Aliidongia dinghuensis: one gene and its partner. The protein of the gene in region 2 interacts with the protein of the main gene of each other region in a pairwise test. Links are inferred from orthologs where the notes say so. Each region holds a gene or a part of one and is shown on either strand. Other genes may lie near its edges.

What was found.
Region 1: the proteins of IEY58_RS16930 (region 2) and dnaA interact in binary tests that used the Escherichia coli proteins (3 or more experiments, as listed by UniProt). The link is inferred for Aliidongia dinghuensis from one-to-one orthologs.

Annotation. Positions count from the first base shown.
Region 1 is NZ_BMJQ01000015.1:90,233-106,375, reverse strand. The notes cover bases 6,590-9,402. They hold dnaA (chromosomal replication initiator protein DnaA), read left to right. Parts: upstream 6,590-7,172; coding sequence 7,173-8,633; downstream 8,634-9,402. Other genes in these bases: argC (N-acetyl-gamma-glutamyl-phosphate reductase), read right to left, coding at 8,796-9,402. In the rest of the region: IEY58_RS25265 (phosphotransferase family protein), read right to left, coding at 1-31; IEY58_RS25260 (acyl-CoA synthetase), read right to left, coding at 24-1,670; IEY58_RS25255 (propionyl-CoA synthetase), read left to right, coding at 1,839-3,740; IEY58_RS25250 (DUF1013 domain-containing protein), read right to left, coding at 3,887-4,459; IEY58_RS25245 (NAD(P)H-quinone oxidoreductase), read right to left, coding at 4,646-5,644; rpsT (30S ribosomal protein S20), read left to right, coding at 6,046-6,306; more of argC, read right to left, coding at 9,403-9,743; dnaN (DNA polymerase III subunit beta), read left to right, coding at 10,073-11,191; IEY58_RS25220 (TerB family tellurite resistance protein), read left to right, coding at 11,517-11,954; IEY58_RS25215 (hypothetical protein), read left to right, coding at 11,996-12,244; IEY58_RS25210 (TerC family protein), read left to right, coding at 12,256-12,990; DNA replication/repair protein RecF, read left to right, coding at 13,184-14,458; gyrB (DNA topoisomerase (ATP-hydrolyzing) subunit B), read left to right, coding at 14,597-16,143. UniProt on the Escherichia coli protein: Plays an essential in the initiation and regulation of chromosomal replication. Binds in an ATP-dependent fashion to the origin of replication (oriC) to initiate formation of the DNA replication initiation complex once per cell cycle.
Region 2 is NZ_BMJQ01000008.1:258,507-268,807, forward strand. Bases 7,334-10,301 are described here. They hold IEY58_RS16930 (replicative DNA helicase), read right to left. Parts: upstream 9,599-10,301; coding sequence 8,069-9,598; downstream 7,334-8,068. Other genes in these bases: alr (alanine racemase), read right to left, coding at 7,334-8,031; IEY58_RS16935 (SAM-dependent methyltransferase), read right to left, coding at 9,674-10,301. In the rest of the region: IEY58_RS16890 (sensor histidine kinase), read left to right, coding at 1-1,076; IEY58_RS16895 (SDR family NAD(P)-dependent oxidoreductase), read right to left, coding at 1,089-1,790; purF (amidophosphoribosyltransferase), read right to left, coding at 1,793-3,250; IEY58_RS16905 (CvpA family protein), read right to left, coding at 3,247-3,912; DNA repair protein RadA, read right to left, coding at 3,921-5,324; IEY58_RS16915 (ABC transporter ATP-binding protein), read right to left, coding at 5,366-6,136; IEY58_RS16920 (MlaE family ABC transporter permease), read right to left, coding at 6,133-6,906; more of alr, read right to left, coding at 6,907-7,333. UniProt on the Escherichia coli protein: The main replicative DNA helicase, it participates in initiation and elongation during chromosome replication. Travels ahead of the DNA replisome, separating dsDNA into templates for DNA synthesis.

The DNA of each region.
Region 1 (16,143 bases), on a different replicon or contig from region 2:
CGGTCGGCGGCAGCAGGCGCGCGTCAGGCATCGGCGCTCCCGCCTCCTTTGGCGCGGTCGCGCAGCACGAATTTCTGGATCTTGCCGGTCGAGGTCTTGGGCAGCGGGCCGAACACGACCGTCTTCGGGATCTTGAAACGGGCGAGATGCTCGCGGCAGAACTGGATGATCTCGGCCTCGGTGGCGTCGGCGCCTTCCTTCAGTGTCACGAAGGCGCACGGGGTCTCGCCCCATTTCTCGTCCGGCTTGGCGACGACGGCTGCCTCGAGCACGGCCGGGTGGCGATAGAGCACGCTCTCGACCTCGATGGTCGAGATATTCTCGCCGCCTGAGATGATGATGTCCTTGGAACGGTCCTTAAGCTCGATATAGCCGTCCGGGTGCAACACGCCCAGGTCGCCAGTGTGGAACCAGCCGCCCTTGAACGCGGCCTCGCTTGCTTTCGGGTTCTTGAGATACCCCTTCATGACGATGTTGCCGCGCATGAAGACCTCGCCCATGGTCTCGGCATCGGCCGGCACCGGCTCCAGGGTCTCCGGATTGGCGACCATCAGCCCGTCCAGGACCGGGTAGCGCACGCCCTGGCGCGCCTTGAGCCGAGCGCGCTCGGCCGGCGGCAGCGTGTCCCAATCATCGTGCCAGTCGCACACGACGGCGGGGCCATAGACCTCGGTCAGGCCGTAGACATGGGTGATGTGGAAGCCCATGCGCTCCATGCCCTCGATTACGGCGGCGGGCGGCGGTGCTGCGGCTGTCATCATCTCGATGCGCCGGCCTTGCTCCGTGAGCTTGTTCGGCGTGTTCAGCAGCATGGTCATGATGATGGGCGCGCCGCAGAGATGCGTGACGCCATGCCGCTCGATCGCGTCCAGGATGGCGCCGGCCTCGACCCGGCGCAGGCAGACATGGGTCCCGGCCAAGGCCGTGATGGTCCAGGGAAAACACCAGCCGTTGCAGTGGAACATCGGCAGGGTCCAGAGATATGTGGGATGCCCGGCCAGGCCCCAGACCATGATGTTGCCGATGGCGTTCAGGTAGGCGCCGCGATGGTGATAGACGACGCCCTTGGGGTTGCCGGTCGTGCCGCTCGTGTAATTGAGCGAGATCGCGTCCCATTCGTCCGTGACCGGCAGGCCGGGAAAGGCCGGATCGCCCTCGGCCAGAAACGCCTCGTAGTCGAGCTCGCCGATCAACTGGCCGCCCTCGGCCAGCGGGTCGTCGATGTCCACCACGAGCGGCTTCGGCCCGGTCATCTGGGCGAGTGCCGCCGAGATGACGCCCGAGAACTCCCGGTCGGTGATGAGCAGCTTCGCCTCGCCATGGGTCAGCATGAAGGCGATGGTCGGCGCGTCGAGCCGGATGTTGAGCGCATTCAGCACCGCGCCGGCCATCGGCACGCCGTGATGCGCCTCGACCACTTCCGGGATGTTGGGCGCCATGATCGCAACCGTGTCGCCGCGGCCGATGCCGCGCATGTTGAGTGCCGAGGCGAGCCGCCGGCAGCGCTCGGCGGTCTCGCGCCAGGTCTGGCGCCGGACGCCGTGCACGATCGCCAGCCGGTCGGGATGCACCGCGGCGGCGCGCTCCAGGAATCCGAGCGGCGTCAGCGCGGTAAAATTCGCCGGATTTTGATCCAGATCACGGGCATAGGGCGAAGCGACGGGCTGCATGTCGGGAAGGTCCGTTCGAGCAGAATCAAGGCCATGCGGGCATGATCCGCCGAACCGGTCATGGGCCGCAAGGGGCGTGACGGGTTGGCCGGCAGGGGCTACCGTTCGATGCAACGACAAGAACCGCCGCGCCGCAAAAAGCGCTGGGGAAGCCAGGAGGGATCACCGATGACTGACGACGCGGCCGCCCGCTTCGACGCCCTTTGCGCCCGCGCGCTCGGCGATCCCGAAGGCTTCTGGGGCGAGGCCGCCCGCGACCTTGTCTGGACCCGGCCGTGGGACCGGGTGCTCGACGCGCGCCGGCCGCCGTTCTATCGCTGGTTCTCGGGCGGGCGGATCAACATCTGCTACAACGCGCTCGACCGGCACGTCGCGGCCGGGCGCGGCGGGCAGACGGCGCTCGTCTACGACAGCCCGGTCACCGGCCGGATTGAGCGCTACACCTATCGTGACCTGACCGAGCGCGTCGCCCGGCTCGCCGGCGCCATCCGGCACCTGGGCGTGGGACCGGGCGACCGGGTCGTGATCTACATGCCGATGGTGCCCGAGGCGGCGATGGCCATGCTCGCTTGCGCGCGGCTCGGCGCCGTCCATTCCGTCGTGTTCGGTGGCTTCGCCGCGAACGAGCTGGCGACCCGCATCGACGACGCGAAGCCGAAGCTGATCCTGTCGGCCTCCTGCGGCATCGAGGGGGCGAAGCGCATTCCCTACAAGCCGCTCCTGGATGCCGCGATCGAGCGCGCGGCGGCGAAGCCGGCGCACTGCCTGGTCTTCCAGCGGCCGGAGCTCGGCTGCGATCTCGTGCCGGGCCGCGATCTCGATTGGGCTGAAGCGGTTGCGGCGGCCGAGCCCGTGCCCTGCGCCGACACGGCGGCGACCGACCCGCTCTATATCCTCTATACCTCAGGCACGACCGGCGTTCCGAAGGGCGTCGTGCGCGACCACGGCGGCTATGCGGTGGCGCTCCATTGGAGCATGGGCAACATCTTCGGGCTCGCACCCGGCGAGACCATGTTCACCGCGTCCGACGTCGGCTGGGTCGTCGGCCACAGCTATATCGTCTATGGGCCGCTCATCCGCGGCTGCATCTCCGTGCTTTACGAGGGCAAGCCGATCGGCACGCCCGACGCAGGCGCCTTCTGGCGCGTGGTGCGCGAGCACGGCGTCCATGTGCTGTTCACCGCGCCGACCGCGTTCCGTGCGATCCGGCGCGAGGACCCGGACGGCGCCTTCATCAGAAAGGCGCCGCTCGGCGCCTTTCGCGCCCTGTTCCTGGCCGGCGAGCGCTGCGATCCGCCGACGCTCGCCTGGGCCGAGACGCAGCTCGGCCTGCCGGTGATCGATCATTGGTGGCAGACCGAGACCGGCTGGCCGATCGCGGCCAACTGCCTCGGCATCGCGCGGCTGCCGGTCAAGCCCGGCTCGCCGACCAAGGCCGTGCCCGGCTGGGACGTGCGCGTGCTCGACGAGGCGGGCCAGCCCGCGAAGCCCGGCGAGATCGGCAACCTCGCGGTCCGGCTGCCGCTGCCGCCGGGCGCGCTGCCGACGCTCTGGCAGGCGGACGACCGCTATGTCGCGTCGTACCTCACGGCCTTTCCCGGCTATTACCAGACCGGCGACGCGGGCTTCATCGACGAGGACGGCTATATCTTCGTCATGACGCGGACCGACGACATCATCAATGTCGCGGCCCATCGGCTGTCGACCGGGGCGATGGAGGAGGTCGTGGCGGCGCATCCGGACGTCGCCGAATGCGCCGTGATCGGCGTTGCGGACGAGCTCAAGGGCCAGGTGCCGGTGGGCTTCGTCGTGTTGAAGGCCGGCGTTGCGCGACCCGACGATGCGATCGAGCGCGAGGTGGGCCAGCTCGTCCGCGACCGGATCGGCCCGATCGCCGGCTTCAAGCGGACGCTGGTCGTGAACCGCCTGCCCAAGACCCGCTCGGGCAAGATCCTGCGCCAGGCGATGCGCGGGCTCGCCGACCGCAAGCCGGTCACGGTCCCGCCCACCATCGACGACCCGGCGGCACTCGACGAGATCGCCGATGCGCTGAAAGAGGCGGGGTTTTAGGGGAAAACTCCTCGCCCGCTCGCGGGAGAGGGAAGGGGCCCAGCCGTGAGGCTGGGAAGGGGGAGGGTCGTGCGGTTCGTCGACCCTCACCCGGCTCGCTCACGCTCGCTACCCTCTCCCGCAAGCGGGCGAGGGTTCGTTTTTGCTTAGATCTCGTCGATCTCGGTCAGGAGCGGCTCGGCGCGGACCGCGTGCGGGTTCTGCTTGCGTGCGATGACGAGCTGGGCCTCGAAGTCCGCCTGGCTGCAGAGGCCGATCGCGACCGGGTTGCGCGGCTTGATGTTGGGCGAGTTCCAGTGCGAGCGGTCGCGGATCGCGGCGATGGTCGGCTTGGTCGTGCCGATAAGGCGGGAGATCTGCGCGTCCGACAGTTCCGGATGGTTCTTCAGGATCCAGGCGATGGCGTCGGGCTTGTCCTGGCGCTTCGAGATCGGCGTGTATTTCGGGCCCTTGTGCTTCGTTGCCGGCACGGGATGGGCGCCGGACGCGAGCCTGAGGCGCAGCGCCGGGTCGGCCTCGCAGCGGGCGATCTCGGCCTTGGTGATCTGGCCGTTCGCGACAGGGTCCAGGCCCTGCATCATGGTCGCGACTTCACCGTCGGCGATCGCCTGGACCTCGAGCGCATGCAGGCCGCAGAACGCCGCGATCTGGTCGAACGACAGCGAGGTATGCTCGACGAGCCACACGGCGGTGGCCTTGGGCATCAGGGGCAGCGGCATGCTTCTATTTCTCCTCGCGACGTGCGAACCGGCCGGCGGTCGCTCGCGGGAGCGGGGTGCCGGTTACGACATGCATAAAAATGACGATATGCCGCTTATATAGTCGACCGGGCCCGGCGATGGAAGCGCCGGGACAGGCCCGATCCCGCTAGCCCGCCCAGCGTCGTGATTTTTTCTCATGCCTTCTCACACGGTCAGCACGATCTTGCCGATGTGCGCGCCGCTCTCCATCAGGCGGTGCGCCTCGTCGGCGTGGGCGAGCGGGAAGGTCTTGTAGAGGACCGGCTTGATCGCCCCGGAGGCGATGAGCGGCCAGACACGGGCGTGCAGCGCCTCCGCGATGGCGCCCTTTTCCGCCGGCGAGCGCGGGCGGAGCGTCGAGCCGGTCAGGGTCAGGCGCTTGCGCATCACCAGGTTGATGTCGATCTCGACCTTGGCGCCCCGGAGGAACGCGATATTGACGATGACGCCGTCGACCGCCGCGGCCTGGAGATTGCGGGCGACATAGTCGCCCGCAACCATGTCGAGGATGATGTCGACGCCGTGACCGTGCGTCAGTTCCTTCGTGATCTGGACGAAATCCTCGAGCTGGTAGTTGATGCCGCGCTCGGCGCCGAGCCTCTCGCAGGCATGGGCCTTGTCGTAGCTGCCGGCGGTGGCGAAGGCCCGCCCGCCGAGCGCTTTCACCAGCTGGATCGCGGTCGTGCCGATGCCGCTCGTGCCGCCGTGGATGAGCACGGTCTTGCCGGGCGTGAAATGGGCCCGGTCGACGAGATTGCTCCACACCGTGAAGAAGGTCTCGGGCAGGCCGGCCGCCTCCTCGAACGAAAGGCCGGCCGGGACGGGCAGGCATTGCACCGCCGGCACGGCGCAATATTCGGCATAGCCGCCGCCCGCGAGCAGCGCGCAGACCTGGTCGCCTACATTGAGGTGATGGGCGCCGAAGCCCAGGGCCACGACCGTGCCGGCGACCTCGAGCCCTGGGATGTCTGTCGCGCCCGGCGGCGGCGCGTAGTGACCTTGGCGCTGCAGCACATCGGGCCGGTTGACGCCGGCGGCCGCGACCTTGATCAGCACCTCGCCCGCCGCGGGCGCCGGCACCGGCCGCGCGGAGGGGCGGAGCACATCGGCCTCGCCCGGCGTGGCAATCTCGATCGCGGTCATCGTCTGAGGCAGAGCGGTCATGGCAGGGGCTTTCGTCACGGGAGCGGGAGATGCGGGCGACGCCAGGGCGTTCGCGGGCATGGATGGCGTCCATGATGCCGTCCCGGCTGTCGTGGGTCCAGCGGCCGCCGCCATCGCCGCCCAGCCATCGCCGCCCGGCCATCGCCACCCTGCCGTCATCGCCCTGCCGTCACCGAATGGTCATGGACGAGCCGCATGCATCCGGCTCATGCCGTCGGTGCTGGTCAGGGTCGCGCCTGCTTCTGAGTGCTTGTCTTCCGCCGGTTTCGGCGTTAGAAACCGCGCCCTCCGTGACGGGTCTTCGGACGCGTGCGGCCGTCTGTTGCTTGACGCGCCGTGGGCCGACCGCTATAACCCGCCACCCCGTTGACAGTTTCGTTTCACCGAGAGCGCGTTTCCCCATGGCCAATCACAAGTCCGCTGAGAAGCGTTTCCGCCAGACCCTCCGGCGGACCGAGGTCAATCGTGCCCGCATCGGCCGCATCCGTACCTTCGTCAAGAAGGTCGAGTTGGCGATTGCGTCCGGCAACAAGGACGACGCCAAGGCGGCTTTCCTCGCGGCCCAGCCGGAGCTGCAGCGCGGTGCGCAGAAGGGCGTGCTGCACAAGAACACGGTCGCGCGCAAGCTGTCGCGCTTGAACGCCCGGATCGCCGCACTCTAACTCGACCTCTCGCGTCGGGCCGGCCCCCTTGCAGCGGGCCGGTCATCCAACGGGGCTTGCCACTCGATTGCCTTGCGATCGAAGTAAAGACGGCTGACTGTCTTTACTTCGATCGTATAGCGAAAATATTCGCGCGTTCCGCATACGATCCCGTTGCCAGCAGCGTCACCCATCGGTAATCTTCTCAAGCCTTGTCGCCGCAGGGCGCGTGGGCGGAGTTTTCGATGTTCCGCGCGTGGTGAGGGCGGATGGGAAGGTTTTGCGGTATTGCCTCGGTGCGATACTGTAAATCTATCGAGAATTACTTGTAAAATTGCAGTGATCGTGGGTGGTCGGTCCGAAACGGCCGGCAACTTGGGGTAATGGGGGACACATTTCTTCTGGAGATGCGGTAGCGATGCAGGCTTGCCTGCTGATCGGGCCGTATCGCCGTTGTAACGTATCTTTGGAGCCGGTTTGCCGGTGCGCCGTTTTACGGCGCCGGGCGGGTCGTCTCCAGATGCGAAACCGCCGCATGGGTACAACCCACTGTTACGGTTTCGTGTCAGTAAAGTGTCGGTTTGGTGATCAAAATCCAGCGCTCCGTTTGCGGTTCGCTGGTCGGACCCCCGAGGGTTGGATTTTGACCACCAGCGACGTGATGGTGACGAGCAACTTCTCGCCGCCGGCCCGCGCGGCCTGTCGGAGCCTTGGACCCCGATGGACCAGTGCGCCCGTGCTCGGGAGAAGCTGGGGCCACCGGAGCGTCACCGGGTTTCAATCTGCGAGATGGGCTGGGCGGTGCGGGTGTTGGCTCGAAGCGCGATGATGATTGTGACTGGACACCATGCGGCCCGGGGCCTCGTGCCGGGCGGGATGTGCCGCAGGTGACCGTCGAGATTTCCGAGATCGACGGTCCGCTCGCGGCCCAGTGGCAGCGCGTGCGCGGCCGGCTGCGCGACGAGTTCGGCGAGGCGGCCTACCGCAGCTGGCTGTCGTCGCTGAGCCTCGCCGACATGGTGGGCGACGCCATCCGGATCGAGGTGCCGACCCGCTTCCTGCGCGACTGGGTCGTGGCCCACTACGCCGACCGCATCCAGGCGCTCTGGTCCGGCGAGAACAAGAATGTGAACGTGGTCGAGATCGTCGTCGGCGACCGGCGCGTCGCCGCGGCAGCGCTCGTCGCCGAGCCGGCCCTCGTCGCGTCGGCAGAGCCCGAGCCGCGTCTGAGCGAGCCCGCGGAGGAAGCCGGCCGTGCCGGTGCCGCCGCGACCGTGACCCCGGTCGGCGACGCGGCGGACGATCGCGAGATCTCGGCGCCGCTCGACCCCCGCTTCACTTTCGAGAATTTCGTCGTCGGCAAGCCGAACGAGCTTGCGCATGCGGCGGCCCGCCGGGTCGCAGAATCGGCCGTGTCGGGCAACCGGGCCGCACCGTTCAACCCGCTCTTCCTTTATGGCGGCGTCGGTCTCGGCAAGACCCATCTGATGCATGCGATCGCCTGGCACATCAGGCGGCATGATTCCAGCCGGAGGGTGATCTACCTCTCGGCCGAGAAGTTCATGTATCAGTTCATCAAGGCGCTGCGGTTCAAGGACACGATGGCGTTCAAGGAGCAGTTCCGCTCCGTGGACGTGCTGATGATCGACGACGTGCAGTTCATCAGCGGCAAGGACTCGACGCAGGAGGAGTTCTTCCACACCTTCAACGCGCTGGTCGACCAGAACCGCCAGGTGATCATCTCGGCCGACAAGTCGCCGTCCGATCTCGAAGGCATGGAAGAGCGGATGAAGTCGCGGCTCGGCTGGGGCCTGGTCGCCGACATCCATCCGACGACCTACGAGCTCCGCCTCGGCATCCTGCAGGCGAAGGCGGAGCAGAAGCAGGCCCAGGTGCCGGCCAAGGTGCTCGAGTTCCTGGCGCACAAGATCACGTCGAACGTGCGCGAGCTCGAAGGGGCGCTGACCCGCATCACCGCCCACGCCCAGCTGGTCGGCCGCTCGATCACGCTCGAAAGCGCCCAGGACGTGCTGCACGACCTGCTGCGCGCGAACGACCGCCGGATCACGATCGAGGAGATCCAGAAGCGGGTCGCCGAGCATTTCAACATTCGCTTGGCCGACATGCATTCGGCCCGTCGCGCCCGCGCCGTGGCACGCCCGCGCCAGGTCGCGATGTATCTCTGCAAGCAGCTGACGCCGCGCTCGCTGCCCGAGATCGGCCGCAAGTTCGGCGGCCGCGACCACACGACCGTCATGCATGCCGTGCGTAAGATCGAGGAGCTCCTGGCCGAGGACCGCGCGCTCGGCGAGGACATCGACCTTTTGCGGCGCATGCTGGAGAGCTGAGGGTCTCCTGCCCGCTCTCTTCCCGTCATGGCCGGGCGTGACCCGGCCATCCACGCGGTTGGGCCTGAGACCCTGTTTCAGGCGATGTGCGCGCGGCGCGGCGTGGATCCCCGGGACAAGCCCGGGGAGATGACGATTTTTTACCGCAGGAGGCGCGGGCGGCTAAGCCCGCGCCAGCCCCAGCATCAGGTCCATGTTCTGGACCGCGGCGCCGGAGGCGCCCTTGCCGAGGTTGTCGAGGCGTGCCACCAGCGTCGCCTGGCCGTGGCCCGGATGGGCGAACACGAACAACTCCAGCATGTCCGTGCCGTTCAGCACCTCGATATCGAGATGGCCGAGGCTGCCCTTGCTCGTCTCGACGTACGGCAGCACGCGCACCAGGCGCTGGCCGCGATAGTAGTCGTCGAGGATCCGGTGCAGGTCGGGGCCCGCCACCGGCTTCGCCAGTGCGCGGAGATGGAGCGGTATGGCCACCAGCATGCCCTGGCGCCACGCGCCGACTGACGGCAGGAAGATCGGCCGGTGGGCGAGGCGGCTGTGCACCTGCAGCTCCGGCACGTGCTTGTGCTCGAGATTGAGGCCGTAATAGCGGAGCGCGCTCGCGTCCTCGCCCGGCGGATTGCTCTCGTAGGATTCGATCAGTTTCTTGCCGCCGCCGGAATAGCCCGAGGTGGCATGGACCGAGACCGGATAATCGTCGCCCAGCACTTGGGCCTCGACGAGCGGGCGCAGCAGCGCGATGCCCCCGGTCGGATAGCAGCCGGGATTGGAAACGCGCTTCGCAGCCGCGATGCGCTCGGCATGGCCGGGTGCCAGCTCGGCGAAACCATAGACCCAGTCCGGATGGGTGCGGAACGCGGTGGACGCATCGAGCAGGCGGGTCGGGCCGCCCTCGGCCATGGCAGCCGCCTCGCGCGAGGCGTCGTCGGGCAGACACAGGATCGCGAGGTCGACCTCGTTCAGCACCCGGCGGCGTGCGGCCGGATCCTTGCGCGAGTCTGCCGGCAGGCTGACGATCTCGATATCGGTGCGGCCGGCCAGGCGTCGATGGATCTCGAGTCCCGTCGTGCCCGCTTCGCCATCGATGAATACCGTCGGTCGTGTGGTCATGGCGCTGATCCCGCGAATTTCCCGGTGGAGGATCGTCCCGAGTCGGACGTTAAGCCGCACTCGATGACAGGCATATTATCAACCTTCACCCCCGGGACCACATCGCGGACCGCAACCATGCTGTGTCCCAAGCGCTCATCACCGGCCGCGATCACGGCAAACCCGGGGCCGCCCGCATGCAATCCGCATGCGCCGGCCGCAAAAACTATGTTATACGAACCGTCCGTGGGGAACGGCCGCAAGGGCCGATACCGACGGGTCGGTCCGCTTTCTGGTCCGTCTGTAGTAACCTCGGCTAATGGGCGCCCCTTGGTACGATTCCAGACACCATGAAGATCACGATTGAACGCGCGGCGCTGCTGCGCGCCCTCGGCCACGTCCAGAGCGTCGTCGAGCGCCGGAATACCATTCCCATCCTGTCGAACGTGCTGCTGCGCGCGGAAAGCGGGCGCCTCAGTCTCTCGGCGACCGACATGGACCTCGAGGTGGTCGAGGTCGTGCCGGCCCAGGTCGCGCGCGAGGGCAAGACTACGGCCCCGGCGCACACGCTCTACGACATCGTGCGCAAGCTCAAGGACGGTGCCCAGGTCGAGCTCGACGCGAGCGGCGACCGCGGCGCCTTGACGCTCCGCTCCGGGCGCTCGACCTTCACGCTCGCCTGCCTGCCGGCGGAAGACTACCCGGTCATGTCCGGTGGCCCGCTCGCGCATGAGTTCCTGCTCGCGGCGAACGATCTTAAGGGCCTGATCGACCGGACGCGTTTCGCGATCTCGACCGAGGAAACGCGCTACTACCTGAACGGCATCTACCTGCACGCGGCGCAGAGTGCCGAGGTCGACGTGCTGCGCGCGGTCGCGACCGACGGCCATCGCCTGGCGCGCGTCGACGTGCCGTTGCCCGAGGGGGCGAAGGGCATGCCGGGCGTGATCGTGCCGCGCAAGACGGTGCAGGAGTTGCGCAAGCTCCTGGACGAGACCGACCAGGCGGTGCGCATCGAACTCTCCGAGACCAAGATCCGCTTCGATTTCGGCGACGGTGTTTTGACCTCGAAGCTGATCGACGGCACGTTCCCGGACTATGACCGGGTCATCCCGGCCGGCAACGACAAGATCCTCGACGTCGCGACCAAGCTGTTCGCCGAGGCGGTCGACCGCGTCTCGACCATCTCGACCGAGAAGAGCCGGGCGGTGAAGCTGGCGCTCGACCAGGGCAGCCTCGTGCTGTCGGCGACCAGCCCCGAGAACGGCACGGCGTCGGAAGAGATCGAGGTCGGCTATCAGCACTCGCCGATCGAGATCGGTTTCAACTCGCGCTATCTTCTGGACATCGCCCAGCAGATCGAGGGCGAGGATGCGCAGTTCGTGATGGCGGACGCGGCGTCGCCCACCATCCTGCGCGATGCGCGCGACCATTCGGCGCTCTACGTGCTGATGCCGATGCGCGTCTGAGCGCCCATGGCGTAGATCTGCAAAGAGGCCCCGGCAACGGGGCCTCTTTCGTTTCAGGGTCTTGACGGGCGCCGGGCGCGGGCCCACGTGACGAGCGTCAAGAATTGATCCGGGCCCCTCTGGCGAGGACGCCGACTTCGGTTGTCGGCCAACCTCGCGATGTCGGATCACCCCCGAGTCTCCGGCGCTTTGGGCGCGCGAGACCGGTCGATGTCGTGGGCCCGAGGATCCAAACCCAGCACTCCTCTCTCTCGAATCGACTGGTCCGGGGCGTTCGCGATGCGCCGGAGCAAGGGGCGTCCCCAACGAGAGGAGTTCCCCCTTGATGTCGACGCATCGTGACCGCAGCCCGTCGGACCTGAGCCGGGCGCATCAGGATTATCGCGAGGAAGAGCTGCTGGACGCGCTTGTCACCGCTGCGGCGCTGGTTGCCCGCGCTGACGGCTGGGTCGAGCCGGCCGAGCGTCGCCAATTCCTCGATTTCCTGAAGCAGCACGGGCTGCTCGCTGCCTTCGCCGAGGCCGAGGTCATGGACATCTTCGAGGGCCGGCTGCGCCAGCTCGGCGAGCCGATGGGCGTCGCGGCCGCGGTCGCCAGCCTCGAAGCCTTGGCCGGCCGGGCGCCGGCGCGGCTCGTGCGCGAGCTCGCTGAGCTGATCGCGGTGTCGGACGATCACCTGCACCACCGGGAGCTGCAGATCCTGCGGCTCATCCGCGTGGCGCTCGGCCCGCGGGCGGCGCATGTGGCGGGACTCGACGCGTGACGCCTTCGCCCGACCCAGCAGTCGACCGGCGGATTGATCTGATGATCGACCGTCTGCCGGATCGCCTCAGCCGTCCGTTGCATTGGCTGCGCCGGCCCGGCTCGCGCTGGGCCCGGCTGCCGGCCGGCGTGGCGCTGGTCGTCGGCGGCCTGCTCAGCATTCTGCCGGTGCTCGGGCTGTGGATGCTGCCGCTCGGCCTCTTGCTGCTGGCCGAGGACCTGCCGCCACTGCGCCGGCCGCATTGGATCGGCGGGCTGCACGCCGAGCTGGATCACCGAAAGCAACCTTAAGGATAACGTTCGTGACCGACCCGCAGCTTTGGGCGAGCCTCCTCAGCCTGACGGCGATGGAGATCGTCCTTGGCATCGACAATCTGCTGTTCGTGGCGATCCTCGCCGGCCGGCTGCCGCCGGCCGAACGGGCATCGGCGCGCCTCATCGGCCTCGGCCTGGCGCTCATCGCCCGGCTGGCGCTGCTCGCGTCCATCGCCTGGCTCATGGGGCTGACGGCGACGCTGTTTAGCGTGGGCGACCATCCGGTGTCCTGGCACGACCTGGTGCTCGTCGCCGGCGGCCTGTTCCTCATCTACAAGGGCACGACCGAGATCCATCATCGGCTGGAGGGCGAGGGGAGCGAGGCGTCGCGGACCCATGCCCGAGCGAGCTTCGTCGGCATCCTCCTGCAGATCGTTCTGCTCGACGTCGTCTTTTCGATCGACAGCGTCGTGACCGCGGTCGGCATGGCCGGCGAGCTCTGGATCATGGCCACGGCCATGGTGCTCGCCATGCTCGTCATGCTGGGCGCGTCGGGGCCGGTATCGGGCTTCATCAATCGCCATCCGACCGTGAGGATGCTGGGGCTGAGCTTCCTTCTGCTGATCGGCACGACGCTCGTCGCCGATGGTGCGGGCTTCCATGTGCCCAAGGGGTATATCTATGTGGCCATGGGCTTCTCGATCGCCGTCGAGAGCCTGAACCAGCTCGCCGCGCGCCAGCGGGGCTCAGCGGGGCCCTCGCGTGCACGCGCGCGCGATTAAGCTTCTGATCCGGGGGCGGGCAGTGTAATCTCGCGTGATTCGAGTCCGTGCCGATGACCGGGCGGAGCAAGACGGATTCCTGCGGGGTTCCCCCAAGCCTTGATCAGAGTTTGCATTGATCCGAGACTGCCCGCCTGTATCCGTGCACCCGCCGTCGTCCAGTGACCCCGCCCCTCGATTGGACAATGCCTTGATGCCCGACGGTATCGCCGGATTGCCCTCGACTCCGGTCGAGGCCGCTCCCGCCGCGTGTCCTGCGAACGGCGCGCCGGTGGCTGTGCTCAGGCTCGACCTCACCGATTTCCGCTCATACGCGTCGGCCCGGCTCGAGGTCGATGCGCGGGCGGTCGTGCTGACCGGCCCGAACGGCGCCGGCAAGACCAATCTGCTCGAAGCAGTCTCGTTCCTGGCGCCGGGGCGCGGGCTGCGCCGGGCGCGTCTGGCCGAGATCGACCGGCGGCCGGAACTCACCGGGGGCGAACCGGACGGCGAGGATCCAGGTGGCGCGCATCCCTGGGCGGTCGCGGCCCGGCTCGCGACGCCGGACGGGCTGGTCGCGATTGGTACCGGGCGCGACGGCTCGAGCGAGTCGGGCGACCGGCGCCTCGTCCGGGTCGACGGCCAGGCGCTCAAGGGGCAGGCCGGGCTCGCGGGTTATCTCAATCTCGTCTGGCTGACGCCGCAGATGGACCGGCTGTTCCAGGAAGGGGCGTCGCCGCGCCGCCGCTTCCTCGACCGGCTGGTGTTCGGCTATCACCCGGACCATGCCGAGCGCCTCGCCGCCTATGAGCGGGCGCTGCGCGAACGGGCGAAGCTGTTGCGCGCCGGCGGGGCCGATCCGCAATGGCTCGCCGTGCTGGAGGAGACGCTGGCACGCGAGGGCGTCGCCATCGCGGCCGCCCGCCGCGAGATCACGGAACGGCTCGATGCCGCCGCGGCCCGGCCTGCCACGATGCGCCCGGCGACCGTCGGTCAGCCGGGCGCCTTCCCGGCGCCGCGGCTCGGGCTCGACGGCGGCATCGAGGGCTGGCTCGACGAGATGCCGGCGCTCGCTGTCGAGGATCGGCTCAAGGCGGAGCTCGCGGCCCACCGCCGGCTCGATGCCGAGATCGGCGGGGCTGCGGTCGGCCCGCACCGCACCGACCTCAAGGTGCGCCACGCGGCCAAGGGCGCCATCGCGGCCGAATGCTCGACCGGCGAGCAGAAGGCGCTGCTGATCGCGATCGTGCTGGCCCATGCGCGGTTGCAGACCGGGGCCAAGGGCACGGCGCCGGTCCTGCTGCTCGACGAGGTTGCGGCCCATCTCGACCGGACGCGCCGGCGGGCCTTGTTCGATGAGATCGAGGCGCTGGGCAGCCAGGCGTGGCTGACCGGCACCGACCGCGAGCTGTTCGCCGAGCTCGGCGGCCGCGCCGACTTCCTGACCGTCGCCGACGGCATGATCCAGCATGATGCGCCTCATGCCTGATCGCTGAGTTTGTCGATCGCCGGCTTCCGCAGGCATCTTTGCCCCGGCCTCGCCCGAATTTCGTTCCAGCCTATCCCTTCGACGTCCCATGCCCTCCCGGCCGGTGGCGTCCAAAGAGCCTCAAAGAGAATAGCGACCATGAGTGAGCCCGTTCCCCATCAAGACCCGTCGGCCGAGCAGTACGGCGCAGACCAGATCAAGGTGCTGCGCGGCCTCGACGCGGTGCGCAAGCGGCCGGGCATGTATATCGGCGACACCGACGACGGCTCGGGCCTGCACCACATGGTCTACGAGGTTGTTGACAATGCGATCGACGAGGCGCTCGCCGGCTGGTGCGACACGGTTGAGGTGACGCTCAATCCCGAGGGCTCGGTGACCGTGCGCGACAACGGCCGCGGCATCCCGACCGACGTGCACAAGGAGGAGGGCGTGTCGGCCGCCGAGGTCATCATGACCCAGCTCCATGCCGGCGGTAAGTTCGACCAGAATTCCTACAAGGTGTCGGGCGGCCTGCACGGCGTCGGCGTGTCGGTGGTGAACGCGCTGTCGAGCCGGCTCGACCTGCGCATCTGGCGCGGCGGGCAGGAGCACGCCATGAGCTTCGAGCACGGCGATGCGGTCTCGCCGCTCGAGATCGTGGGCCAGGCGCCGATGATGCCGGCCGACAGCAAGCGCGCCGGCGAGCCGCGCACCGGCACGGAGGTGACGTTCCTGCCGTCGACCGAGACCTTCACCAAGACCGAGTTCGACTACGCGACCCTGGAGCACCGCCTGCGCGAGCTCGCGTTCCTCAATTCCGGTGTCACGCTCGTGCTGACCGATGCGCGCACGGCCGAGCCCAAGGCCGTCACCATGTTCTACGAGGGCGGGCTCGAGGCGTTTGTCGCCTATCTCGACAAGGCGAAGCAGCCGCTGCATACGCCGGCGATCGTGGTCGCGGGCGAGCGCGACGGCATCACGGTCGAGGTTGCGATGCAATGGACCGACTCCTACCACGAGTCGATGCTGTGCTTTACCAACAACATCCCGCAGCGCGACGGCGGCACGCATCTCGCGGGCTTCCGCGGTGCCTTGACCCGCACCATCAACGCCTATGCGCTCGAAAGCGGCATCGCGAAGAAGGAGAAGGTGGCGCTGACCGGCGACGATGCGCGCGAGGGGCTCACCTGCGTGCTTTCGGTCAAGGTGCCGGACCCGAAATTCTCGTCGCAGACCAAGGACAAGCTGGTCTCGTCCGAGGTGCGCCCGGTGGTCGAGGCGATCGTCGGCGACAAGCTGCAGCAATGGTTCGAGGAGCATCCGGCCGACGCGAAGCGCGTCATCGCCAAGGCGGTCGAGGCGGCGGCCGCGCGCGAGGCGGCCCGGAAGGCGCGCGAGCTCACCCGGCGCAAGGGCGCGCTCGACTTCGCCAACCTGCCGGGCAAGCTCGCCGACTGCCAGGAGCGCGATCCGGCGCAGTCCGAGATCTTCCTGGTCGAGGGCGACAGCGCCGGCGGCTCGGCAAAGCAGGGCCGCAACCGCAAGTTCCAGGCGATCCTGCCGCTCCGGGGCAAGATCCTGAATGTCGAGCGTGCGCGCTTCGACAAGATGCTGTCGAGCCAGGAGATCGGCACGCTTATCACGGCACTCGGCACCGGTATCGGGCCTGACGATTTCAATGCCGAAAAGACGCGCTATCACAAGAT
Region 2 (10,301 bases):
GCAGCTACCGCCGCGTGCTCGCGACGCAGGAGCTCGCCTGGTCGGCCGAGGCCTGCCGCATTCTGGGTTATCCACCGGGCATGGCGCCGAATTCGCTCGAGCGGTTCCTGGCGCTGGTCCATCCGGACGATCTCGAGATGGTCGGAGACAAGCTGCGCTCGGCACAGGAAGGCCGCTCGTATGGGCTCGATTTCCGCATCGTCGATGCCCACGGCGACATGCGCCATGTCCATGCCATGGGCACGCCTGAGCTCGACGATGTCGGCGTGCCGATCGCCGTCGACGGCATCATCCAAGACATCACCGAACGCAAGCAGATGGAGCAGGCGCTGCGCGACGCGCGCGACGCGGCGGAGCGCAGCAGCCGGGCGAAGTCCGAGTTCCTGGCCAGCATGAGCCACGAGCTGCGCACGCCCTTGAACGCGATCATGGGCTTTTCCGAGATCATGCGCGAGGAGATCCTGGGACCGGTCACCGTCGCGAAATACCGGGAATATCTGGGCGACATCCACAGCAGCGCGCAGCATCTGCTGCTCATCATCAACGATATCCTGGATATCGCGCGCATTGAGGCCGGCCGGGTCGAGCTCAAGGAAGCCCGCATCGATGTCCGGCGCATGATTGATGATTGCACCCGCATGCTGCGCGGGCGCGCGGGCGACGCGGGCCTCCGGCTGGAGGCCGAGTTCGAGAGCGATGCATCCTGGTGTATCGGCGACGAGCGGCTGCTGCGTCAGGTGCTGATCAATCTCGCCTCGAACGCGATCAAGTTCACGCCGGCCGGCGGGCGCGTCGGCATCCGGGTCGGGCGCACGGCCGGCGGCGAGTTCGCCTTCACGGTCGAGGATACCGGCATCGGCATGACGGCGGCGGAGGCGGCGGTGGCGCTCAGGCCGTTCGGGCGGGTGCAAAGCGCGTTCGTGCGCACGCGCGACGGGGTCGGCCTAGGCCTGCCGCTTGCCAAATCTTTCGTCGAACTGCATGGCGGCGAACTGACGGTCGATTCCGCACCGGGCCGCGGCACGCGCGTCGTCTTCAAACTGCCGCCCTGGCGGACGGCGACGGCGCTCGCCTAAACCAGTACGCGCTTAAACCAATACGCGATCAAGGAAGAGGCTGGCGATCTCGTCGGGCTGCGCCATGATGGCCTGGTCCTCGCCTGGGAAGGCAGTGCGGCGCAGCTTGGTCGCGACCGGCCCGGGGTCGACGAGGCCAACGCGAACGTTCGTCTTGGTGAGCTCGGCCGCCCAGACATGGACCATCATCTCGAGCGCCGCCTTGGACACGGCATAGGCGCTCCAATAGGCGATCGGCTCGCGGCCCGCGGCACAGCCGGTGAAGAGCGCTCGGCCGGCCGGCGCCAGCTTCAGGAGCGGCTCCATCGCGCGGATAAGACGCCAGTTGGCGAGGAGATTGGTCTCGATGACCTGCTGGAAGACCTTCGGGTCCTGATGGCTCATCGGCCCGAGCGAGCCCAGATGGCCGGCATTGCCGACGAGGATGTCGAGCCGGCCGAACCGCTCGTAGAGGGCGGCGCCCATCTGGTCGATCTTGTCGAACTCGCGCAGGTCGAGCGGCACCAGCGTGGCGCTGCCGCCCAATGCCCGGACCTGGTCGTCGACCTCTTCGAGTGCGCCGACCGTGCGCGCGACCAGCACGCAATGAGCGCCCTCGGCGGCGAAGCAGCGGGCAACGGCCGCACCGATGCCGCGCGAAGCGCCGGTCACGAGTGCCACGCGGCCGGCGAGCCGGCCACCCCTCTGCCCACTCTCTTCCCGAATGCCCGCCATGTTCAGGCGATCTCGTTCATGAGCGAAAGATTGGTCGCGAGACTGCCCTGCTCGAAGTCGAGCAGCGGGATCGGATAGTCGCCGGTGAAGCAGGCGTCGCAATAGCGCGGCGCCTTCGGATCGCGCTTCACCTCGCCCAAGGCGCGGTAGAGCCCGTCGATCGACACGAAGGCCAAGCTATCGGCGCCGATGAACTTCGCCATGCCTTCGGTGTCGAAGCGCGAGGCGAGCAGCTTCTCGCGCTCCGGCGTCGCGATGCCGTAGAAGCAGGAATTGTTGGTCGGCGGGCTCGAGATCCGCATATGGACCTCCTTGGCGCCGGCTTGGCGGACCATCTCGACGATCTTGAGCGAGGTCGTGCCACGGACGATCGAATCGTCGACCAGCACGACACGCTTGCCCTCGATGTGGCGGCGGTTGGCGTTATGCTTCAGCTTGACGCCCAGATGGCGGATCTGGTCGGTCGGCTCGATGAAGGTGCGGCCGACGTAATGGTTGCGAATGATGCCGAGCTCGAACGGGATGCCGCTCTCGAGCGAATAGCCAAGCGCCGCGGGCACGCCGGAATCCGGCACCGGGATGACCGTGTCGGCCTCGACCGGGGTCTCGCGCGCCAGCTCCATGCCGATGCGCTTTCTCACCTCATAGACGCCGGTCCCCTCGACGATGCTGTCGGGGCGGGCGAAGTAGATGTACTCGAACACGCAGAAGCGGCTCGGCCGGTTGCCGAACGGATGGTGGCTCTGCACGCCGCTCTCGTTGATGACGACGATCTCGCCCGGCTCGACGTCGCGCACGAAGTCCGCGCCGATGATGTCGAGCGCCACCGTCTCGGACGCCAGCACGTGCGAATCGCCGAGCTTGCCCAGGACGAGCGGGCGCACGCCCAGCGGATCGCGCACGCCGATGAGTCCTTCCTTGGACAGGGCGACGAGCGAATACGCGCCCTCGACCTGGCGCAGCGAATCGACCATCCGTTCCAGCACCGTGCGCCGGAGACTGGTCGCGATCAGGTGGATAATCACCTCGGTGTCGCTGGTCGACTGGAACAGGCTGCCGCGCCGGACCAGCTGGTTGCGGAGCTGGTAGGAATTGGTGAGGTTGCCGTTGTGGCAGATGGCGAGGCCGCCGAACTCGAAATCGCCGAACAGCGGTTGGACGTTGCGGATCGCGACCTCGCCGGTCGTGGCATAGCGGTTGTGGCCGATCGCGGCGTTGCCGGGCAGGCGCTCCATGACCGCGGGCGAGCTGAAGTTCTCGCCGACCTGGCCCAGGCCGCGGTGGGCGTGGAACTGGGCGCCGTCGTAGGTGACGATGCCGGCAGCTTCCTGGCCGCGATGCTGGAGCGCATGCAGCCCGAGAGCGGTGAGGGCAGCGGCCTCGGCATGTCCGAACACGCCGAACACGCCACATTCTTCATGAAAGTGGTCGTCGTCGAACGGCACGGTCGTAAGCGTCATGGTTTTGATCCGGTCTGCAGGGCTTTGTCGACGAGATGGGTAAGATCGGTCTCGTCCTGTTGGGACGGGCCGGCGGGCGGGGCCTTGTTGGCGCCCATCGGCGCGTTGAGCTTGTCCAGGTCCTGCTTCACCTGGTTCGCCTGGTTCACTTTCTGGGCCGCTTCGCTCGCAGCCTGAGTGCCGCGGTCGAGCACGTTGCGCGGGATGAGCGCGTTCAAGCGCTGCGCCCCGGCCTCGAGCAGGGGCTGGGTATGGGCCTGGACCACCCAGTTGGGGCGATCCTCGGGCGCGAGGAACCGGGTCATGACGAGATAGGCGGCGCAGGCGACGAGGACGCCGCGCGCGACGCCGAAGATCATGCCGAGCGCCCGATCGATGGCGCCGAGGCTCGATTGCCGGACTTGGTTCGACAGCACGCCGGTGACGATGGAAAAGATGATGAGGCAGACCACGAAGACGGCGGCCGGAGCCACCACGTCGGCGAGCCACGGCTTCATGAAGCCGCGCGCGATAGTGCGCGCCGGGTCGAACAGATAGAACGTGACGACGAAGGCGCCGACCCAGGCGGCGATCGACAGGAGTTCGCGGGCGAAGCCGCGCACGAAAGCGAACAGGCCCGAGATCGCGACCACGGCGACGACAATGATGTCGAGCACATTCATGACGGTATTCAGGCCCTCATCGCCGGGGTGGTAACGCGCTCGGTGTCGAACATGTCGACGAGCTCCTGCAAATGACCGATCTCGTTCTGGACGATGCCGGCCGATGCCGGTTTCTGTCGTCCCCGTCGCGCCGGTCCGAGCGCGCGTTCGAAGCCAAGCTTGCCCGCCTCTTTCAACCGTGCGTCCGACTGGCTGACCGGCCGGATCTCGCCCGACAGACCGATCTCGCCGAACACGACCATGTCCGTCGGCACGGGCTGCCCCGTCAACGCCGACACCAGCGCCGCGGCCACTGCGAGATCCGCCGCCGGCTCCGAAATTCTAAGGCCTCCGGCGACGTTCAGGTATACGTCGTTCGATCCGATTGCAAGGCCGCAACGTGCGTCCAGAACGGCCATCACCATTGCAAGCCGCGCGGAGTCCCAACCGACGACGGCACGCCTGGGTGTACCGAGCGGCGATGGGGCGACGAGCGCCTGGATCTCGACCAGCACCGGCCGTGTTCCTTCCATGCCGGCGAAGACTGCGGCACCGCTGACGGCCCCATGGCGATCGGCCAGGAACAGGGCGGAGGGGTTCGCGACCTCGCTCAGGCCCGCGTCGGTCATCTCGAATACGCCGATCTCGTCGGTTGCCCCGAACCGGTTCTTGACGCCGCGCAGGATGCGGAACTGGTGGCCGCGCTCGCCCTCGAAATAGAGCACGGCATCGACCATGTGCTCGAGCACGCGCGGGCCGGCGATGGCGCCGTCCTTCGTCACGTGGCCGACCAGGATGAGGGTGAAGCCCACGCGCTTGGCGAGCCGGATCAGCTCTTGGGCTGCCGCGCGCACCTGGCTGACGGTACCGGGCGACGAATCCAGCATGTCGAGATACATGGTCTGGATCGAGTCGATGACGACGATGTCGGCAGCGTGGGCGTGGTCGAGCGAGGCCGCGATGTCTCGGATGCTGGTCGCCGCCGCGAGCTCGACCGGCGCGTCGGTGACGCCGAGGCGGCTCGCGCGGAGCCGCACCTGGTCGACCGCCTCTTCGCCTGAGATATAGACGCATTTGGCGTTGTTGCGCGCGAGCGAGGCCACGACCTGCAGCAGCAGCGTCGACTTGCCGATGCCGGGGTCGCCGCCGACCAGGAGGGCCGAACCCGGCACGAGGCCGCCGCCGCACACCCGGTCGAACTCGGCGATCCCCGTCAGCCGACGCGGCGCCGCCTCGCTCGAGCCCTCGAGCCCGACGAAGGCGATGCGCTTGCCCTTGGCCGCCCCCGATGCGCCCAGCCCCTTGGGCGGGCCCTCGGGTTCGGCCTCCTCGATCAGGGAGTTCCAGCCGCCGCAGGCCTCGCAGCGGCCGCCCCACTTGCTATGGACTGCCCCGCATTCCTGGCAGACGAACCGGCTGCGGGGGCGAGCCATGGCTCAGTGGCTCCTGCCCGGCAGGGGCGCGCGTCTCGCGATCACGACGCGCGGATCTCCATCTTGATTGGCCCTTCGGCGCGGCCGTGGATGAACTGATCGACGTAGGGATTGCCGGACTTGTCGATCTCGGCGGTCTCGCCCTGCCAGATGATCCTGCCGTGGTAGAGCATCGCGATGCGGTCCGAGATCTTGCGGGCGCTCGCCATGTCGTGGGTGATCGAGAGCGCCGTGGCGCCCAGGTCGCGCACGCAGCCGACGATGAGCTCGTTGATCACGTCGCTCATGATCGGGTCGAGCCCGGTCGTCGGCTCGTCGAAGAAGATGATCTCAGGCTTGGCGGCGATGGCGCGGGCGAGGCCGACGCGCTTCTGCATGCCGCCCGAGAGCTCGGCCGGCGTCAGGTCGGCGACGTCGGCGCCGAGCCCGACCTTGGCGAGCGTCTCGATGGCGACGCGCTTGGCTTCCGCCGCTCGCATGCCTTCACCCTGGATCAGGCCGAAGGCGACATTCTGCCAGACGGGCAGGGAGTCGAAGAGGGCCGCCCCCTGGAACAGCATGCCGAACTTCGCCATGAGCCGCGCGCGCTCCGAGCCTGTCAGGCGGGCCGTCGGCTGCCCGTCGACCAGGATCTCGCCCGAATCCGGATGGATCAGCCCCAAGATGCATTTCAGCAGCACGGACTTGCCGGAGCCGGAACCGCCGATCACGACGACGCTCTCGCCCTGGTCAATCTCCAGATTGATGCCCTGCAGCACCTTCTTGCGGCCGAACGCCTTGTAAAGGTTCCGGATGACGATCTTGGCGGTCATGAGAAGAATACCGACGTCAAGAGATAGTCCATGAGCAGGATCACGATCGAGCTCGAGACCACGGCATTGGTCGTGGCGGAACCCACACCCTGGGCGCCGCCGCGCGAATGGTAGCCGTGATAGCAGCCGAGCAGCGTCACGATGAAGCCGAATACCGCGGCCTTGACCAGGCCCGAGACGACGTCCGGCGTCTTCAAGGCCACCCAGGTCTGGTGCAGGTAGCTCGACGGATTGTAGTCGAGCAGGTAGACCGCGACGATATAGCCGCCCAGGATGCCGATGATGTCGGCGATCACGACCAGGAGCGGCATGCAGACGACGCCGGCCAGCACGCGCGGCACCACCAGGTATTTGAACGGATTGGTCGAGAGCGTCGAGAGTGCCGCGATCTGGTCCGTGACGCTCATGGTGCCGAGCTCGGCCGCGATGGCGGCGCCGACGCGCCCCGCGACCATCAGTCCGGCGATGACGGGCCCAAGCTCGCGCGTCACCGACAGCACGACGAGCAGCGCCACGGCCGCGTCGCCGCCCAGTCCGGAGAAGCCGGTATGGCTCTGCAGCGCCAGCACCATGCCGGTGAAGAGCGAGGTCAGGCCCACGACCGGCAGCGAGTTGTAGCCGATCTGGATCATCTGCCTCAGCAGAAGCTTCCAATAGAGCGGCAGGCGGACGATGTGGCTCAAGGCCACGCCCGCAAACAGGATGAGGCGCCCGACACTGGCGAAGAAGGTGAGCGCCGACCGACCGATGGTCGCGAGAATGTCGCCCATCTAGGCGGCAACCGGTCCGTAGAGGCGCATCAGGCGCCGGGAGAGGCGGGTCAGCACCTCGTAGCCGATCGTGCCGCAGTCGCGGGCCAGATCGTCGGCGCCGTATTGCGGCCCCAGCACATCGACAAAGCCGCCGGGGAGCACCCATTGCGGCGGCACGGCGCTGACATCCACTGTGACGAGATCCATCGAAATGCGGCCGATGACGGGAATGGCCACCGGGCCTAGGAAGACGCGCGCAGCATTGCTGCCGGCCCGCAGGACGCCGTCGGCGTAGCCGACGCCCAGCGTCGCGACCCGGCGCGGCCGGTCTGCAGCGTAGGTCGCACCATAGCCAACGGTCCGTCCAGCGTCAATCTCGCGAACTTGCAGGATTTTTGCTTTGATCCCAACGACTTGACGCATCGGGTTCGCCTGTGTCGGCGTCGGATTGAGGCCGAACAGTGCCGCCCCCGGGCGCACCAGCTCGAAATGATAGTCGGGGCCGAGGAAGATGCCGCTCGAGGCTGAGAGGCTGCGCATCGCCTGGGGCAGGCGGGCGGCTGCGGCCGTGAAGCTCGCGTGCTGCAGCGCGTTCAACGGATGGTCGGGCTCGTCGGCGCAGGCGAGGTGGCTGATGATCGCCGTGACCGGCATGCCTTCGATGAGCGTCGGGTCGGCGGCGAGGCGATCGATCTCCTCGGGCGGCAGGCCCAGGCGCGCCATGCCGGTGTCGAGCTGCAGCAGTGCCGGCCGGCCGGGCGCCGCCGTCCGCCAGGCCGCGATCTGGCCAAGATCGTTCAGCACCGGCAGCAGGTTCGCATAGGCGGCAAGCTCGCGCGCCGTGCCGGGGATGGGGCCGGACAGCACGGCGACGCGCGCGTCGGGCGCTGTCTTGGCCAGGCTCTGGGCCAGCGTCACGCCCTCGTCCGGCGTTGCGACGAAGAACCAGCGGCAGCCGGCAGCGGCGAGAGCGGTTGCAACCGGCAGCACGCCCAGCCCGTAGGCGTCGGCCTTGACCGCGGCGCCGGTCAGGCAGCCGGGGCCGACGCGAAAGGCGAGCTGGCGCCAATTGTCGACGATCGCCTGCAGATCGACGGTGATAAGTCCGGTGACCCCGGGCGGCGCGTCGACGGTTGGGGGCACCCAGCCGGCCAGCGCCTGAGAGACATTAGCCTCTGGGCTACTCGTGGATCTCGGGGAGGTGGTCGGCGCCGACATAGTCACCAAATTTGGTCGTAGCACCGTCGAAACTCAAGGTGATGATGCCGATGGGGCCGTGGCGCTGCTTGCCGATGATCACTTCGGCCTTGCCATGGGCGGCGCTAAAGCGCTGCTGCCATTCGGTATAGCGCTCCAAGTGCTTTTCCGCGGATTCCTCGGGTCGGCGCGCGGGTTCCGCTCGGCCGAGGTAATATTCCTCGCGATAGACGAACATGACGACGTCGGCGTCCTGCTCGATCGAGCCCGACTCGCGGAGGTCGGCGAGCTGCGGCCGCTTGTCCTCGCGCTGCTCGACCGCACGGCTGAGCTGCGAGAGCGCAATGACCGGCACGCTCAGCTCCTTGGCGAGCGCCTTCAGGCCGCGGGTGATCTCGGAAATCTCCTGCACGCGGTTCACTTCCGCGCCGCGCCCGGGCGTGCCCTGGAGCAGTTGCAGGTAGTCGACGATGATGAGGTCGAGCCCCTGCTGGCGCTTCAGGCGCCGGGCGCGCGTGCGCACGGCGGCGATCGACAGCGCCGGCGTGTCGTCGATGAACAGCGGGATGCTCTGCAGCTCGAGCGAGGCCTGCACGAACTGGTCGAACTCGTCGCGCGAAACCTCGCCGCGGCGGATCTTGTCGCCCGACACGCCCGAGGCCTCGGACAGGATGCGGGTCGCCAGCTGCTCGGCCGACATTTCGAGCGAGTAGAAGGCGACGACGCCGCCGTCCTCGGCGATCGCCTCGCCGGTAGCGCCGCGGCCCTGGCGATAGGCGCGGGCGACGTTGAACGCGATGTTGGTCGCAAGTGTGGTCTTGCCCATGGACGGGCGGCCCGCAAGGATCATCAGGTCCGACGGATGGAGCCCGCCCAGCTTCTTGTCGAGGTCGCGGAAGCCGGACGAGACGCCCGAGGTCTTGCCGTTGCGCTTGTAGGCAGCCTCGGCGATTTCGGTGGCTGAAAGCAGCGCCTGCTTGAACGGCTGGAAGCCGCCGTCCGCGGCGCCGGCGGTCGCCAGGTCGAACAGCTTCTTTTCCGCGACTTCGATCTGCTTCTTGGCGTCGAGGTCGAGGTCTTGCTCGTAGGCCTCGTTGACCACGTCGCCGCCGATCTCGATCAGCTCGCGGCGCAAGTGCAGATCATAGATCTGCCGGCCGTAGTCCGCGGCGTTGATGATGGTGACGACCGAGGCCGCGAGCTGGGCCAGATAGCGCGCACCGCCGATGTCGACCAAGGCGCCGTCCTGCTCGAAGAACGGTTTCAGCGTGACGGGACTCGCGATCTGGCCGCGCTCGATCAGCTTCTCGACCGCGCCATAGATCCGCTGGTGCACCGGCTCGTAGAAATACTCGGGCCGGAGAAACTCCGAGACCCGGTGATAGGCCGCGTTATTGACGAGCAGCGCGCCCAGAAGCGCCTGCTCGGCTTCGAGGTTCTGCGGTGGCGTACGATAGGCGGGGACGTCCGGCTGCGCCGGGACGACCGGCGCGGGCGAGCGGGCTGGGTCCATGTTGCCCACAACCTACTGCCGACCGGCCGGCTCAGACCACGGCTATTCCATCCACAGGCCTGTGGATAACGGGGATCAGTCGGCGCAGCCCGCCTGGCGCGGCGGCAGGGCCGAGACGAGCGGATGCGCCGCCTTCCACTCGTTCATGTAGTCGCGGGTCATCGGCACCGCGTCGACGCGCTTCGCCAGCTGGATCTGGAACACCATCAAGTCCTGGACGCGGAAGCCCGCCTCCGACGCCGCGAGATAGAACTCCCACATGCGGCAGAACCGCTCGTCGTAGAGCGCCTTCACCTTCTCCCAGTGGGTGAGGAAGCGCTGGCGCCAGTGGCGCAGCGTCTCGGCGTAGTGCAGCCGCAGGATCTCGATGTCCATGAGCTGCAGGCGGGCGCGCTCGATCGCCGGCAGCACCTCGGAGAGCGCCGGGCAGTAGCCGCCGGGGAAGATGTATTTCCGGATCCAGGGGTTGGTCGTGCCGGGCCCGTCCTGGCGGCCGATCGCGTGGATGAGCGCCACGCCGTCATCGGTCAGAAGGTCGTGGATCTTGTCGAAATATTCGCCGTAGTGATTGACCCCGACATGCTCGAACATGCCGACCGAGACGATGCGGTCATAGCGGCCCTGGTCGAGACGATAGTCGCGCATCTCAAAGCGCACGCGGTCTGAGAGCCCGGCCGTGGCGGCCCGGTCGTTCGACATCTTG